2 regions of the Pseudomonas sp. F-14 TE3623 genome follow, and region 2 is predicted to be linked to the other one. Evidence: riboswitches for the same ligand, from Rfam matches in the RefSeq annotation. Region 2 holds a riboswitch; the other holds the start of a gene.
The links. A riboswitch is a leader RNA that binds a small molecule or an ion and turns the genes downstream of it on or off. The one in region 2 is predicted to bind cobalamin.
Positions count from the first base shown of each region.

Region 1: linked by a shared signal. The riboswitch ahead of AB7M29_RS21735 (CbtB domain-containing protein) and the one ahead of cobO (cob(I)yrinic acid a,c-diamide adenosyltransferase) in region 2 are both predicted to bind cobalamin.

Region 1 is NZ_JBRJHM010000001.1:4,698,060-4,705,841, reverse strand. Features, by position in the region: gene nfuA (Fe-S biogenesis protein NfuA) at 1-333, shown strand, start outside; gene cobM (precorrin-4 C(11)-methyltransferase) at 418-1,164, opposite strand; gene AB7M29_RS21745 (cobalamin biosynthesis protein) at 1,247-1,660, opposite strand; gene AB7M29_RS21740 (CbtA family protein) at 1,657-2,364, opposite strand; gene AB7M29_RS21735 (CbtB domain-containing protein) at 2,376-2,582, opposite strand; cobalamin riboswitch at 2,704-2,931, opposite strand; cobalamin riboswitch at 3,119-3,332, shown strand; gene cobW (cobalamin biosynthesis protein CobW) at 3,434-4,495, shown strand; gene cobN (cobaltochelatase subunit CobN) at 4,499-7,782, shown strand, end outside.
Region 2 is NZ_JBRJHM010000001.1:2,620,197-2,627,978, reverse strand. Features, by position in the region: gene AB7M29_RS11990 (cobyric acid synthase) at 1-142, opposite strand, end outside; gene cobD (threonine-phosphate decarboxylase CobD) at 172-1,164, opposite strand; gene cbiB (adenosylcobinamide-phosphate synthase CbiB) at 1,157-2,065, opposite strand; gene bluB (5,6-dimethylbenzimidazole synthase) at 2,062-2,712, opposite strand; gene AB7M29_RS11970 (cobyrinate a,c-diamide synthase) at 2,709-4,109, opposite strand; gene cobO (cob(I)yrinic acid a,c-diamide adenosyltransferase) at 4,120-4,731, opposite strand; cobalamin riboswitch at 4,812-5,042, opposite strand; gene AB7M29_RS11960 (hypothetical protein) at 5,197-5,781, shown strand; gene AB7M29_RS11955 (PQQ-dependent sugar dehydrogenase) at 5,850-7,163, shown strand; gene AB7M29_RS11950 (C40 family peptidase) at 7,373-7,782, opposite strand, start outside.

The DNA.
Region 1 (7,782 bases), 2.1 Mb from region 2:
ACCGACCGCATGGGCGGCCAACTGACCATCAAGGCGCCAAACGCCAAAGTACCGATGGTCAACGCTGACAGCCCGGTCAACGAGCGCATCAACTACTACCTGCAAACCGAAATCAACCCGGGGCTGGCCAGCCACGGCGGTCAGGTCAGCCTGATCGATGTGGTCGAAGACGGCATTGCTGTGCTGAAATTCGGCGGCGGTTGCCAAGGCTGCGGCCAGGCAGACGTCACCCTGCGCGAAGGCATCGAGCGCACCTTGCTCGAGCGTATTCCTGAGCTCAAGGGCGTTCGTGACGTGACCGACCACACGCAGAAAGAAAACGCCTACTACTAAGGTGTTCACTGCGACATAAAAAACGGTGCCCGTGAGCACCGTTTTTTTTTGATCGTTCCCACGCAGAGCATGGGAACGATCATCTCAGGGTCTGTAGAGGTGCGCATGCCCCGCGCGATACAACGACGATTCACTGAAGTGATCGCTACCCAACACCCGGCCCACCAGAATCAGCGCCGTCCGGCGAAACCCCTTGGCTTCAACCTTCCCGGCAATATCCGCTAGCGTCCCCATCACCCAATCCTGATCCGGCCAGGTCGCCCGATGAATCACCGCGATCGGGCAATCGGCGCCGTAGTGCGGCAGTAATTCGGCGAGGATTTTCTCCAGATGATTGACCCCCAGGTGGATCGCCATGGTCGCCCCATGCTGCGCCAGACTGCCCAGCTCTTCACCGGCCGGCATGGCGGTCTTGTCGGCGTAGCGGGTCAGAATCACGCTCTGTGACACGTCCGGCAAGGTTAGCTCGGCACCCAAAAGGGCCGCGCAGGCGGCGGTGGCGGTGACGCCGGGAATGATTTCGAAAGGGATGTCGAGTTCACGCAAGTAGCGAATCTGCTCGCCAATCGCGCCATACAGGCTCGGATCGCCGGAATGCACCCGGGCCACGTCCTGGCCGTTGGCATGGGCGGCCTTGACCAGCTCGATGATCTGTTCCAGGTGCAATTCGGCGCTGTTGACCACCTGTTCGGCCCGGTGACCCTCCAGCACCGCGGCGGGCACCAGGGAGCCTGCATAGATGATGACCGGGCAGCTACGAATCAGCCGTTGGCCTTTGACGGTGATCAGTTCCGGGTCGCCGGGGCCTGCGCCAATAAAGTAGACGGTCATCGTCGTTTCCTGTCAGAAAAAGGGTATGGGCACGCTTCAGATGAAGATTGCTCATGATCGAAGACGGGGATTATCGGGGATTTTACGCGGCGCTGGCCAATGCAAGGGTGGCCTGGGCGTATTTTTGTCGTGGAATCAGTAACTTTGCCGGTGCCTGAGCCAACTGTTCGGCCAATGCCAGCGCGGCACTTTCCGCTACGCCGTAACAGCCGGTGCGTTCGAACGCGATGTCCGAGTGGTGGCTGAGTTGTGGTTCATAACCGGCCAATTGTTCGCTGCTGAAATACATCAACGGCAATGCCAGCTGTTCGGCCAGTTCGATCAGGGCGGGCTCTTCGCGCTTGAGGTCGATGCTGGCCAGGGCCTTGATCTCACGAAGCTCGATTTGATGGGCCTGTAACGCCTGATCAAGTAGCGCCCGCAGCGTGCTGACGGGGCAGCCGCGCTGGCAGCCCAGGCCGACCACCAGGGTCGGCGCTGCGCTGACGTCAGTCATGCGGAGTATTGGCCATCGCTTTTGCGGCGGAACAACCAGGCGCTGATCAGGCCCAGGGCCAGCCAGAACGCCATGTTGGTCAGCTGCGAAGCGATTTTGAACTGCGCTTCCAGGGCTTCCGGAGCCAGCATGGAGTGCACTTCCGGTTGCGGCGCACCGATCACATGAGGCACAGCCAGGATCGCCACGCCGAGGATCTTCATCAGCCAGTGGCGGCTGAACACGATCAGCGCGATGCCGACAGCAGTGGACGCTGCCGTGCCAATCCACCAGATCTGCCGTTGCGCCAGATCCGCAGCAGCAGTGCCCGGCAGCTCAGGTGGCAGGCCGAGGGTTGGCGCCAGCACGAACGTCGCATAACCGGCCAGCCCCCAGAGCAGGCCCTGAGAGGTACGGCGTGGGGCGCGCAAGGTGTAGAGGCCCGCGAGCATCAAAGCGAAACCGACCGCTACCACCAGATTGCCGCCGGTGGTCGACAGCACGCGCTGCCAGCCGTCTTCCGGCTCCCAGGCTTCGGCATCGTGGGTGTGAGCGGTGACAGCACCCGCGGCGTGCTCGTGAATTTCAACAGCGGCCGGCTCGGATTTTTCGTAGGTTTCGGCCTGCAAAATCAGCGGGGCCACCCAGAAGCTTTGCAGCAGGGTCAACAGCAGGGCGGCCAGCAGCCCGGCGAAACCTGCGGTTTGCGCAATACGCTTGATCATGTCAGCAGGTCTCAATGGCACGGAAAGGCGGAGCTGTGACGGGTGTCGTGCGCGGCGTTGTGCACTGCTTCGATGTGCGAGAAACCGGCGAAATACACAAGGCACGCGCCAAGGATCGACGCACAAAAAGCGGCGGTCAGGCGTTGGCTCAGGGTAGTAGTGGTGCTGATCGTGATCTTTTTATCGGTGTTGCTGCCGGTGCTGCTGATGATCGACATGGCGCTTCCCTCTGGTCTGTCAGCGGGTGAATAGAGCGCATGAAAACCTCCGCACGCCGGGGCACACAGAGATTTCGAACAGCGCCCGCCCACCGCGGGTTTGTTATTCAGTGAACGTAAAAGTCACTTTGTGTTGCGGGCCGGTCTCCGGGCTCGCGAGGGGCAGGGCTTGCGCCGAAACCTGCAAGCATCACCTTCCCATGCCGTATGACGGGCACAGTGGATCTGACGCTTCACTCGCTTACCGTTGCGGGGGCAGCACCGGACTGACATGGCTTTAGAGTAAAGCACATGATTCACCGGTTTCCCGTTTCACCCTGTGAAGGGCACCCGTAACAAGGTGTGTAGGAGAGCATGGGCGGGGGTTGGGCGTCAATTGGCAAGGGTTCTCACTTGGATACCGAGTCGCTCCTTTCGCGAGCAAGCCCGCTCCCACAGGGGAACGCATTTCAAATGTGGGAGCGGGCTTGCTCGCGAAGGCGTCGGCTCAGGCGCCACAGAACTCAGGTGGACATTGACCCGCCCCCACACGATGCGTAGCCTTGCGCTTTCGAGGTTCTTCGGCGTCTGCCGAAGCTAAGAAGGGAACGCGGTCGAAGCCGCGGCTGCCCCCGCAACTGTGAACGGTGATGTTCGCTGCCACGCCACTGCAAGCCCTGATCCATCAGGTTCGCGGGAAGGCGCAGCAAACGCCAGTCGAACGATTGGCACACCGTCAGCCAGGAGACCTGCCTCGACACAGATTCTCACTACAACCGGGCGGGGTGATCCGGTGGCGGAACTCTTGCGCGCGTGCACCTGCCGCTGCGATTGTCGTCCCGTATGCCCGCCACCTTGCCAAAGGGCATCCGATGAAAACACTGGCCAAACTCCCCGTCACCATCGTTACCGGCTTCCTCGGCTCGGGCAAAACCACCTTGCTGCGCCACATGCTCGACAACGCCCAGGGCCGCCGTATCGCGGTGATCGTCAACGAGTTCGGCGAGCTGGGCATCGACGGCGAAATCCTCAAGCAGTGCTCGATCGGTTGCACCGAAGAAGAAGCCAACGGTCGCGTCTACGAACTGGCGAACGGCTGCCTGTGCTGCACGGTTCAGGAAGAGTTCTTCCCGGTGATGCGCGAACTGGTCGCTCGTCGCGGCGACCTCGACCACATCCTCATCGAAACTTCGGGTCTGGCCCTGCCAAAACCTTTGGTTCAAGCCTTCCAGTGGCCAGAAATCCGCAGCGCCTGTACGGTTGACGCGGTGATCACCGTGGTCGACAGCCCGGCCGTGGCTGCTGGCACCTTCGCTGCGTTCCCGGATCAGGTCGATGCCCAGCGCAAACTCGATCCGAACCTGGACCACGAATCGCCGCTGCACGAGCTGTTCGCCGACCAACTGGCCAGCGCCGACCTGGTGATCCTCAACAAGGCCGACCTGATCAGCGCTGAAGACCTGGCCCGCGTGCGCCTGGAAGTCGCCGAAGAACTGCCGCCAGCGGTGAAAGTCATCGAAGCCAGCAGCGGTCGTCTGCCACTGGACGTGCTGATCGGCCTGGGCGCCGGTTCCGAAGAACACATCGACAGCCGTCACAGCCATCACGATCATCACCACGAAGGTGAAGACGACCATGACCATGACGCGTTCGATTCCATCTCGATCGAGCTGCCACAAGCCGACGAAAGCCTGCTGATGGATGCGCTGACTCAATTGGTGGTCCAGCACGGCATCCTTCGCGTGAAAGGTTTTGCAGCAGTGCCGAACAAGCCGATGCGCCTGCTGATCCAGGGCGTGGGCACGCGTTTCGACAAACACTTCGACCGTCAGTGGGGCGCTGAAGAAGCGCGCACCACCCGTCTGGTGTTGATCGGTCAGGATCTCGACGCCGCTGCACTTGAAGCGCAATTGCGCGCTGCGCTCAGCGTTTAAACCATGCACCTGCTCAGGACCCAGCCCGGCGGTTTCGTGTCGGATGACAATATTGCCGACCTTGGACAAACCCCCGCCGAGCTGGTGATCCTGTGCAGCGGCGATTCCAGCCTGGCGTTGCTCGCCGAAGCGGCGCAGCAGTTGCCCGACGATTACCCGAGCGTGCGCCTGGCCAACCCGATGCAGGTGCAGAATCACGCCTCGGTCGATCTCTACGTCGACGAAGTGCTGCGCCACGCCAAGGTGATTCTGATCTCGCTGCACGGTGGCATCGCCTATTGGCGTTATGGCATCGAGCGTCTGGTGGAATTGTCCGAGCGCGGCGTGCAACTGATTCTGGTGCCGGGGGACGATCGTCCGGACCCGGAACTCAGTGACCTGAGCACCGTAACTCCGCAAGACCGCGACCGGCTCTGGTACTTCCTGCGTCAGGGCGGCATGGCCAATGCGCTCGACCTGTTTCGCTGCCTGGCCAATCGCTGGTTGGACCGTGATTACGCCTGGTCCGAGCCGCAAACCCTGCCACGCACCGCGATTTACCACCCGCAAAAAAGCCCCGCAGAACTGAAGGATTGGCAAGCCGGCTGGCAAGCTGATCAGCCGGTGGCGGCGGTGCTGTTTTACCGCTCGCATTTGCAGGCGGCGAACACTGGTTTCATCGATATTTTCTGCCAGCGTTTGCAAGCGGCGGGGTTGAACCCGTTGCCGATTGCGCTGGCCAGTCTGAAAGAGCCCGGCTGCCTGACGGTGGTTGAGGACTTGCTGGATGAAGTCGAGGCGGGGGTGATTCTCAACACCACTGGTTTCGCCCAGTCCAGTCCCGAAGCGCCGCACGTGCGGCCGTTTCGCCGCAACATTCCAGTGATTCAAGCAATCTGCGCCCAAGACAACGAACCCGGCTGGCGCGCCAGCGAACAAGGTCTCGGTCCTCGCGATCTGGCGATGCACATCGCGCTGCCGGAACTGGACGGCCGGATCATCAGCCGGCCGATCAGCTTCAAGGATCTGGCCTGGCGCAGTGAGCGCAGTCAGTCCGACGTGGTCTGCTATCGGCCGCAGCCGGAACGCATGGATTTTGTCGCCGAACTGGCGCGGCGCTGGATCGATCTGGCGCGAGTGCCCAATGGCGAAAAACGCATTGCCCTGATCCTCGCCAACTACCCGACTCGCGACGGGCGCATCGGCAATGGCGTTGGCCTGGATACCCCGGCCGCTGCGTTGAATATCCTGCGGGCCTTGCATGCCGAAGGTTATCCATTGCCAGCTGAACTGCCGGACAGCGGCTCCGCGCTGATCCAGCAATTGCTCGGCGGTGTCAGCAACGACCTCGACACCCTCGACCAGCGTCCCTGTCATCAAAGCCTCGCGCTGGACGACTACAACCTGATGTTCAACGCGTTGCCCGAGGCCAATCGCCAAGCCGTGCTGGAACGTTGGGGCACACCCGAAAACGATCCAATGTTCCGTGGCGGACGAATGATGATTGCCGGTCTGCGCTTCGGCCTGACCTTCGTTGGCATTCAACCGGCCCGGGGTTACCAGGTCGATCCAAGTGCTGTCTATCACGACCCGGACCTGGTGCCGCCTCACGGCTATCTCGCTTTCTACTTCTGGTTGCGCAACACCTACGGCGCTCACGGCGTGATCCACGTCGGCAAACACGGCAACCTCGAATGGCTGCCGGGCAAGGGCGTCGGGCTGTCGGAAAACTGCTGGCCGGACGCATTGCTCGGGCCGTTGCCGAACATCTACCCGTTTATCGTCAACGACCCGGGCGAGGGCGCCCAGGCCAAGCGCCGTACGCAAGCCGTGATTATCGATCACCTGATGCCGCCACTGACCCGCGCCGAAACCTACGGTCCGCTGCGTAATCTCGAATTGTTGGCCGACGAATATTACGAAGCGCAATTGCTCGATCCGCGCCGCGCTCGGGAACTGCAACGCGACATTCTGCAACTGGTGCGCGACACGCACATCGACCGCGAACTGCAACTGGACGAGAAGCTCGACAGCGATGCCGATGCGGCGATCTGGTTGCCGCGTCTGGACACGTATCTGTGCGATTTGAAGGAGTCGCAGATCCGCGATGGCCTGCACGTGTTTGGCGAGTCGCCGGTCGGGCGGTTGCGCATCGACACCTTATTGGCCTTGCTGCGAATTCCTCGCGGCGATGGCCGTGGGGCGCAATCGAGCTTGCTGCGGGCGCTGGCCAAGGCGTTTGCGTTGGGGTTTGATCCGTTGGATTGTGCGTTGGCCGAGCCGTGGACCGGACCACGTCCCGCGGAACTGCAATTGCTTAACGATGAACCCTGGCGCACCGCCGGGGATACCCGTGAACGCCTGGAGCTGTTCGCCACTCAACTGATTTCGCATACGTTGAACCAGCCTCAAGCCCAACCCGGCCCCTGTGGGAGCAGGCTTGCTCGCGAAAGCGGAGTGTCAGTCGACATTGATTTGCCTGACACACCGCTTTCGCGAGCAAGCCCGCTCCCACAGGAAGCAAGTTGGTCGGAGGTGAACGCGATCATCGACAGCCTGCGCAACGTCGTTGCCCCACGTCTGGACGCCTGCGGCCCGGCAGAAATGCGCGGTCTGCTCGACGCCCTCAGCGGCCGATTCGTCCCCGCCGGCCCGAGCGGCGCACCGAGTCGCGGCCGGCTGGACGTGCTGCCCACCGGGCGCAATTTCTATTCGGTGGACGTGCGCAACCTGCCGACCACCACCGCGTGGCGCATCGGCTTCCAATCCGCGAACCTGATTCTTGAGCGGCACTTACAGGACCACGGCGATCACCTGCGGCAGCTCGGCCTGTCGGTCTGGGGCACCGCAACCATGCGCACCGGCGGCGACGACATCGCCCAGGCCATGGCGCTGATGGGCGTGCGACCGGTATGGGCGACTGGCAGCCAGCGTGTCGATGACTTCGAAATTCTGCCGTTGAGTTTGCTGGACCGCCCGCGAGTGGATGTGACCTTGCGCGTCTCCGGATTTTTCCGCGATGCCTTTGCCAACCTGATCCGCCTGTTCGATGCCGCCGTGCAAGCGGTCGCCGCGCTGGATGAACCGGACGATCTCAACCCGTTGGCGGCCAAGGTCCGCGCCGAGCGGCAAGCGCTGCTGGAATCCGGTCTGGATGAAGACGCGGCGCGGCGGCAGGCCGGCTGGCGCATCTTCGGGGCCAAACCGGGCGCTTACGGAGCGGGCGTGCAGGGCGCCATCGACGGTCGCTTGTGGCAAAGCCGTGAAGACCTGGCCGAGGTTTACCTGAACTGGGGCGGCTACGCTTA
Region 2 (7,782 bases):
TATTGAGGGCCATGTTCTGCGGCTTGAACGGCACGACGCTGACGCCCTGGCGAGTGACCCAGCGACACAGCGCCGTCACCAGCGTGCTTTTACCGGCGTCGGACGTAGTGCCTTGCACCATCAAAGTAGCGCCCTGCACCATCAAAGTCGCGCCCGACACCTTCAACGTAGTCATTGCGCTTCCTTAACGTAAGCTTCAAGCGCTTGCTCGAGACGTTGCCAATCCGCTTCATCGGCGGGCAAGCCAAACCGCAGGCTGCTGTTGTGGGTGAACAACCGCAGCAGAATGCCGCGCCGGGACATGAATTCATGCAGCGCTTCGGCGCACTCGGTGATCAGCCATTGGAACAATGCGCAGCCGCCCTGAGGTTTGAAACCGTACTGTTCAAGCAGCAACGCCAGACGCTCGCCGGCCTCGTCAGTACGAATGCGCTGTCGAGTGTGCCCGTCCGTATCCGTCAGGCACGCCTGGCCCAGTACTCGGGTCGGACCGCTGACCGCCCAAGGGCCGACCTGTTCGGCCAGCAGTTTGAGCAACTTGCGCTCGGCCAATACAAAACCCAGCCGCACACCGGCCAAGCCGAAAAACTTGCCGAAGGAGCGCAGCACGATCAAGCCGATCTGATTGGCAAACGGCGCCAGACTCAAATGCGGGGTGTTGTCCATGAATGCCTCGTCCACCACCAGCCAGCCGCCGCGCTGGGCCAGCCGCGCATGCCAATCCAGCAGGCGAGCCGGGGTCAGGCTCAGCCCTGTCGGATTGTTCGGGTTGACCACCACCAGCACGTCGAGGCTGTCGAGAAAGAAATCGACTTCCGACTCCAGCACTTCACGCACGATGTAACCGTTGCGACGCCAGGCTTCAGCGTGCTCGGCGTAACACGGCGACAGCACGCCGACTTTGCCGGCCCGGCGCAAACGCGGCAGCAACTGGATCGCCATTTGCGAGCCGGCTACCGGCAACACTTGGGCCGCACCGTAATAGTCGCAGGCGGCCTGCTCCAGCCCGTCATCGGTTTCCGGCAACCGAGCCCAGGCCCGCAGCGGGATGTCCGGGACCGGGAATGGCCAGGGCGCCAGGCCACTGGACAGGTCGAGCCAATCGGCTTCGGCAATGCCGTATTCAAGCGCCGCCTTGCGCAAGCGGCCACCGTGCTCAAGCATAGAACTCAGCCCCCACGCAGAGAATCAGCAGCCATAACCATACCCCGCGCTGGACCAATTGCCAGCCACGGTCGATGGAATCGGCATCCGCCGGCACGCCTTCGCCCAACTGCGGACGCTGATGCAGTTCACCGTGATAAATCGCCGCCCCGCCCAACTCGACACCCAGCGCACCGGCACCGGCCGCCATCACCGGCCCGGCATTCGGGCTGTCCCAGGTCGGGCCTTGTGTACGCCAGCACTTCAATGCCAGTCGGGTTTTACCCAGCAGTGCGTAGGTCAACGCCACCAGGCGTGCGGGAATGTAGTTCAGAACATCATCGATCTTCGCTGCCGCCCAACCGAAACGTTCGAAGCGTTCGTTGCGATAACCCCACATCGCATCGAGAGTGTTGCTCAGACGATAGAGCACCACGCCGGGCGCACCCGCCACGGCAAACCAGAACAGCGCGGCGAACACTGCATCGCTGCCGTTCTCCAGCACCGACTCGGTGGCGGCGCGGGCAACTTCGGTTTCATCCAGTTCGCTGGTTTGACGGCTGACCAGATAACCAACACGTTTGCGCGCCTCGATCAGATCATCACTACGCAGGGCCTTGGCCACTGGCTCGACGTGCTCGCCGAGACTGCGCATGCCAAGGGCGCAATAGAGCACGAGAATCTCGACGATCCAGCCAACGTAAGGCGCCCAGGAAAGTGCGGTGGCCAACAAGGTCAGCGGCACGACCGCCATCACCCAGGCCGTAACGCCATGACTGCGCCAGCCGCGGCCACCGGAGTTGAAACGTTGCTCGATGCGATCGGCAAAACGACCGAACGCCACCAGCGGATGCCAGCGTCTGGGTTCACCCAGTAGCGCATCCAGCGCGACCGCAGCGACACTCAACAACGCCACACTCATTGACTCACTCCCCAATAATTTTCATACAGCAACTCGCTGAGTGGACGCGCCTGCGCCCAGCCTTCGAGTACCAACATCGGCGCCGGATAGAATTCCTTGACCGGCCCCAGGCAAAGAACGGCCAAAGGCTTGGCCCCGCTCGGTAAACCCAGCAAGTCCGCGAGCGCTTGCGGCTCGAACAATGACACCCAGCCCATGCCCAGGCCTTCGGCGCGGGATGCCAGCCAAAGGTTCTGGATGGCGCAGGACAACGAAGCCATGTCCATTTCCGGCAATGTACGACGACCGAAGATATGCCGCTCACGATCGTCCATCAGCGCGGCGACCAGCACCTCGGCGCAGTCGTTGATGCCTTCGACCTTGAGCTTCATGAATTCGTCGGAGCGCTCGCCGAGGGCTTCGGCGGTGCGGATGCGTTCTTCTTCCACCAGTTGCTGGATCTTGCCGCGCAGTGCCCGGTCGCTGATGCGGATGAAACGCCAGGGCTGCATCAGGCCGACACTCGGCGCCTGATGCGCGGCTTCGAGCAGACGACGCAGCAACTCGGGCTCGACCGTGCCGCCGCTGAAGTGCCGCATGTCGCGGCGTTCGGCGATGGCTCGGTAAACGGCTGCGCGTTCGGCTTCGGAAAATGCGTTGTCTGTCATGGCCTCTTCGCGAGCAGGCTCGCTCCCACATTCGACGGTGTAGATCCTGAAGAAACTCGGTCCACTGTGGGAGCGAGCCTGCTCGCGAAGGCGGCCTTAAGATCAGGCACAAACAGCGCGGCAATCGCCGATGGATTGGACGGAAAATAAAAATGCACATAAGAGGCCGTCATCCGCCCCTCACGATAAACCGCCTCCGCCCCTCGCCCGCCATTCGGGCTCAGCCCACGAGCAATCGGCTCAAGTTCGGTGCTGGTCAGCGAGTGGTGATAGGTGTGCCCACGCAGCAAACCTTCCGGCAATTCGACCGCCTGCAAGGCCAACGCGGCAAGACGCTTCTGCATTACAGCATCACCGGCCAGCAAACCGACCAGTTCAGCGCGAGTGCCCTCGACATCGGTCAATGAGTCGAGCAAATACAGCATGCCGCCACACTCGGCGAGCAACGGTTTACCCGCCGCGTGATGAGCGCGGATCGCGGTCAGCATCGGCGTGTTTTGCGACAACGCCACATGGTGCAATTCCGGGTAACCGCCTGGCAAATACAGGCTGTCTGTCTCCGGCAATTCGGTGTCGCGGATGGGTGAGAAGAAAGACAATTCGGCGCCCATGGCCCGCAACAGATCAAGGCTCGCGCCGTAGGTAAACGCGAAAGCTTCGTCCCGGGCCACGGCAATCCGCACACCGGCCAGCAACGGTTCGGCGGCGATCATTTCAGGCGCGGCGAACTCCACGGCTGGCGGTAGAGCCACATCGCAACTGCTGGCCAAGGAGTCGGCCGCCGCATCGAGACGCAGGTCGAGATCATTCAGCTCGCTGGCCTGAACCAGACCGAGATGCCGACTCGGCAATTCGATCCCGGTCTCCCGGGACAAGGCGCCGTACCAGCGCAAGCCTTCAGTCAGGCTACCTTCGAGCAACTGCGCATGGCGCACGGTGCCGACCCGGTTGGCCAGCACACCGGCAAACGGCAAGTCCGGCTGATAACGCGCAAGGCCCAGGGCCAGCGCGCCAAACGTCTGCGCCATGGCGGTGCCGTCGATCACGCCGAGCACCGGCACACCGAAGTGCCGCGCCAGATCGGCGCTGGACGGCGTACCGTCGAACAGCCCCATGACGCCTTCAATGAGGATCAGATCGGCTTCGCCAGCGGCCTCCCACAATAGACGCCGACTTTCCTGCTCGCCGACCATCCACATGTCGAGTTGATAGACCGGTGCACCGCTGGCGCGCTCGAGAATCATTGGGTCGAGAAAATCCGGGCCGCATTTGAACACGCGAACCTTGCGCCCCTGATTACGATGCAAACGAGCGAGCGCGGCGGTGACGGTGGTCTTGCCCTGACCGGAGGCCGGCGCGGCGATCAGTACCGCCGGGCATTGACGATGGCTATTCATAAAGTGCAGCTCACAACTCGACGCCTTTTTGCGCTTTGATTCCGGCCTGGAAGGCGTGCTTGATCATGCCCATTTCAGTGACGGTGTCGGCCAGCTCGATCATCTCCGGTTTGGCGCCGCGACCGGTGACCACCACGTGTTGCATCGGCGGACGGGCCTGCAAGTCGCTGAGCACCTGATCGAGATCGAGGTAGCCGTGCTTGAGGGCGATGTTCAACTCATCGAGCACCACGAGGCCAATGGCCGGATCACGCAGCAATTCGCGGGACACCGCCCAAGCGGCTTCGGCGGCGGCAATGTCACGCTGGCGATCCTGGGTTTCCCAGGTGAAGCCCTCGCCCATCACATGAAAACGCACCTGCTCCGGGAAGCGCCGGAAGAACAGCTCCTCGCCGGTGCTGGTGCGCCCCTTGATGAACTGCACCACGCCGCACTGCATGCCGTGGCCCATGGCCCGCGAAAGCATGCCGAACGCCGAGCTGCTCTTGCCTTTGCCGTTGCCGGAAAGTACCAGCAGCAAACCGCATTCATTCGGCGAGTTGGCGATGCGTTCGTCGATCACCGCTTTTTTGCGCAGCATGCGCGCCAGATGGCGTTCGTCACGATCGGGGGTATCAGTCATGGGGAGCTCTCCGTTGAGGCTGGATAACGGCGGGCAGGCACAAGAATAGACGGCAAGAAGCCTGGCATCGCCCACCGTGATGCCGTTGGATGAATCAGGCCGGTCTCCGGGCTCATGAGCGGCTTTGCGCCTGACTGCGCGCCTTCCCATGTCGTTGACACAGTGGCTCAAGGCGCAGTCTTCACTCATTTACCGTTGCGGGGGCAGCGCCGGGATCGTGATCATTCTTCGCTGGAAGAAATTCACTCACCGGCTTCCCTGTTTCACTCTGTCGACCAAGGTCACAGAGCACCTGAAACAAGCCGCGAAGGTTAGAGGGTTGGGGGTGGAGCGTCAATTAAAGCCGGGGCGCCGCTGAGCGAATAACTGCCATCGATCAATTAACTGACGCCAATCTTGTGCCAAACTGCCAGCAGTGATATCAAAGAGCCACAACCTGACAACACAATAACAAGGGTGAGCCACATGCAAGGCATGATCATCAGCAATCCGAAGCTGGAATTCCTGCGGCCGGTGCTGGAACGCTGGTTTGACTGTATCGACCGCTTCAACGCCATACGCGGCGATAACGATACACCTTACTGGTACGACGAAAACGCCAACCTCGGCCTGCTCTCCGCCGCGGCCTGGATGGCAGAAATGGTCACGCTACAACAAACATCCACGCGCAAACAGACCGAAGAAGGCGAACGCAACGCCCGCGCCGATCTGTTTATCGCCAGCAGCGAAGAACGCGCGTATCTCCAGGCCACCCAGCGCTGGCCGCGAGTCAATAACCTGAACCTGACCCAGGCACTGGCAGACATCACCAGTGACGCGAAGCGAATCAGCTACGCCAGCGATCTGAAACTCGGCTGTCTGTTTGTCGCACCACAAAAAGCCCAGCACAGCGCCACCCCGGAAGAACTCCAGGACATGGTCGACGACCTGCAAAAGGAACATACCTGCGCCGTGGCCTGGTATTTCCCTTACGCCTACCGCAAGTTGCGTAATGAAGCCGGCAACTACCATCCAGGCATCGCTATTTTGCTCAAGGAAGCCCGCGGCTGACCGGTTGAACCATCGAGCGTCTACGCTTCTCTATGATTACGTCCATGCATTCATAGGGAAGATCAGTAATGCGCAAACCCCAGCTCGTTTTCATCATCGCGCTCGCCGGAGGGCTCGCCGCCTGTGGTGAAACCTCCAGCCTGCAAGTCTCGGATGGCACAGGCCCCTCGCCCAAACTGCCAGAACCGAATAAAACCCTGATCCCGACGGTGAACATCGCCCCGGCGATTGGCTGGCCTGAGGGTAAGAAACCCGTCGCCGCGGCAGGGACTCAAGTGGCGGCGTTTGCCGAAGGCCTCGAGCACCCGCGCTGGCTCTACGTATTGCCCAATGGCGATGTTCTGGTAGCCGAAACCAACGCGCCGCCCAAACCCGATGACGGCACAGGCATTCGCGGTTGGGTCATGGGCAAAGTCATGGGCCGTGCCGGTGCCGGCGTCCCCAGCCCGAACCGCATCACCCTGCTGCGGGACAAGGACCACGATGGCGTCGCCGAAACCCGCACGGTATTCCTGGAAAACCTCAACTCGCCATTCGGCATGACCCTGGTCGGCAATGACCTGTACGTCGCCGACACTGATCGTCTGCTGCGTTTCCACTACGAAAACGGCGAGACAGCGATCAAGGCGCAGCCGATCAAGGTGGTCGATCTGCCGGGCGGTACACTGAATCACCACTGGACCAAAAATGTCATCGCCAGCAAAGATGGCAGCAAGCTGTACGTCACCGTGGGCTCGAACAGCAACGTCGGTGAAAACGGCATGGACCAGGAGGAAGGCCGCGCGGCGATCTGGGAAGTGGATCGCGCCACTGGCAATCATCGGATCTTCGCCTCGGGGATTCGTAATCCAAACGGTCTGGCCTGGGAGCCTCAGAGCGGCGCACTGTGGACCGCCGTCAATGAGCGTGACGAAATTGGCAGCGACCTGGTGCCGGACTACATCACATCCGTGAAGGACGGCGGGTTCTACGGCTGGCCTTACAGCTATTACGGCCAGCACGTCGACATTCGCGTCGAGCCGCAAAACCCCGATCTGGTGGCCAAGGCCATTGCGCCAGACTACGCGGTGGGACCACATACCGCGTCACTGGGCCTGACCTTCGCCGAAGGCAGCAAACTGCCTGCACCGTTCACTCAAGGCGCTTTCATCGGCCAACATGGCTCGTGGAACCGCAAGCCGCACAGCGGCTATAAAGTGATTTTCGTGCCGTTCAGTGCCGGCAAACCGACCGGGCAGCCGGTGGATGTGCTCACTGGTTTCCTCAATGACGAGGAAAAAGCCATGGGCCGGCCGGTGGGCGTGGTGATCGATCAGCAGGGTGGCTTGCTGGTGGCGGATGATGTCGGGAACAAGGTGTGGCGCGTTTCCGCCGCCCAATAACTGCAACACATATTACCTGTGGGAGCGAGCCTGCTCGCGATGGGGTCAGCACATTCAACAACGATGTTGCCTGATGCACCGCTATCGCGAGCAGGCTCGCTCCCACAGGGATCAGCGTTTACGACAGAACGTCAACCTATCGCCCAGCGGTAACAGGCACAGGCCCACACGCGAGTCATCCTTCAAGCGTGCGGTCATGACAACCTCCGCTATGGATTATGTGCCAAGTGCTCGGGTTGCAAGACGCGCTTGGCGCTCAGATAGGCTTTCTGCCAGTAAGCCTTGGACAAACTGTCCAGCTTGACCGTGCCGCCCGTGGCTGGCGCGTGGACGAAGCGGCCTTCGCCGACGTAGATCCCGGCGTGGCTGACCTGGGAACCACCATTGGTGGCGAAGAAAATCAGGTCACCGGTTTGCAGGCCTTCCTTGCCGATATTGGGGGCCTGCATGCCGATCATCTCGCGGGTGGAGCGCGGCAAGGAAATGCCTGCGACATCGCGATACACATAACCGATCAGACCGCTGCAATCGAACCCGGAATCCGGCGTGTTGCCGCCCCAGCGATAAGGCGTTCCCACCAGACCCAGCGCGCGAAACAGCACGTCTTCTGCCGCAGGGG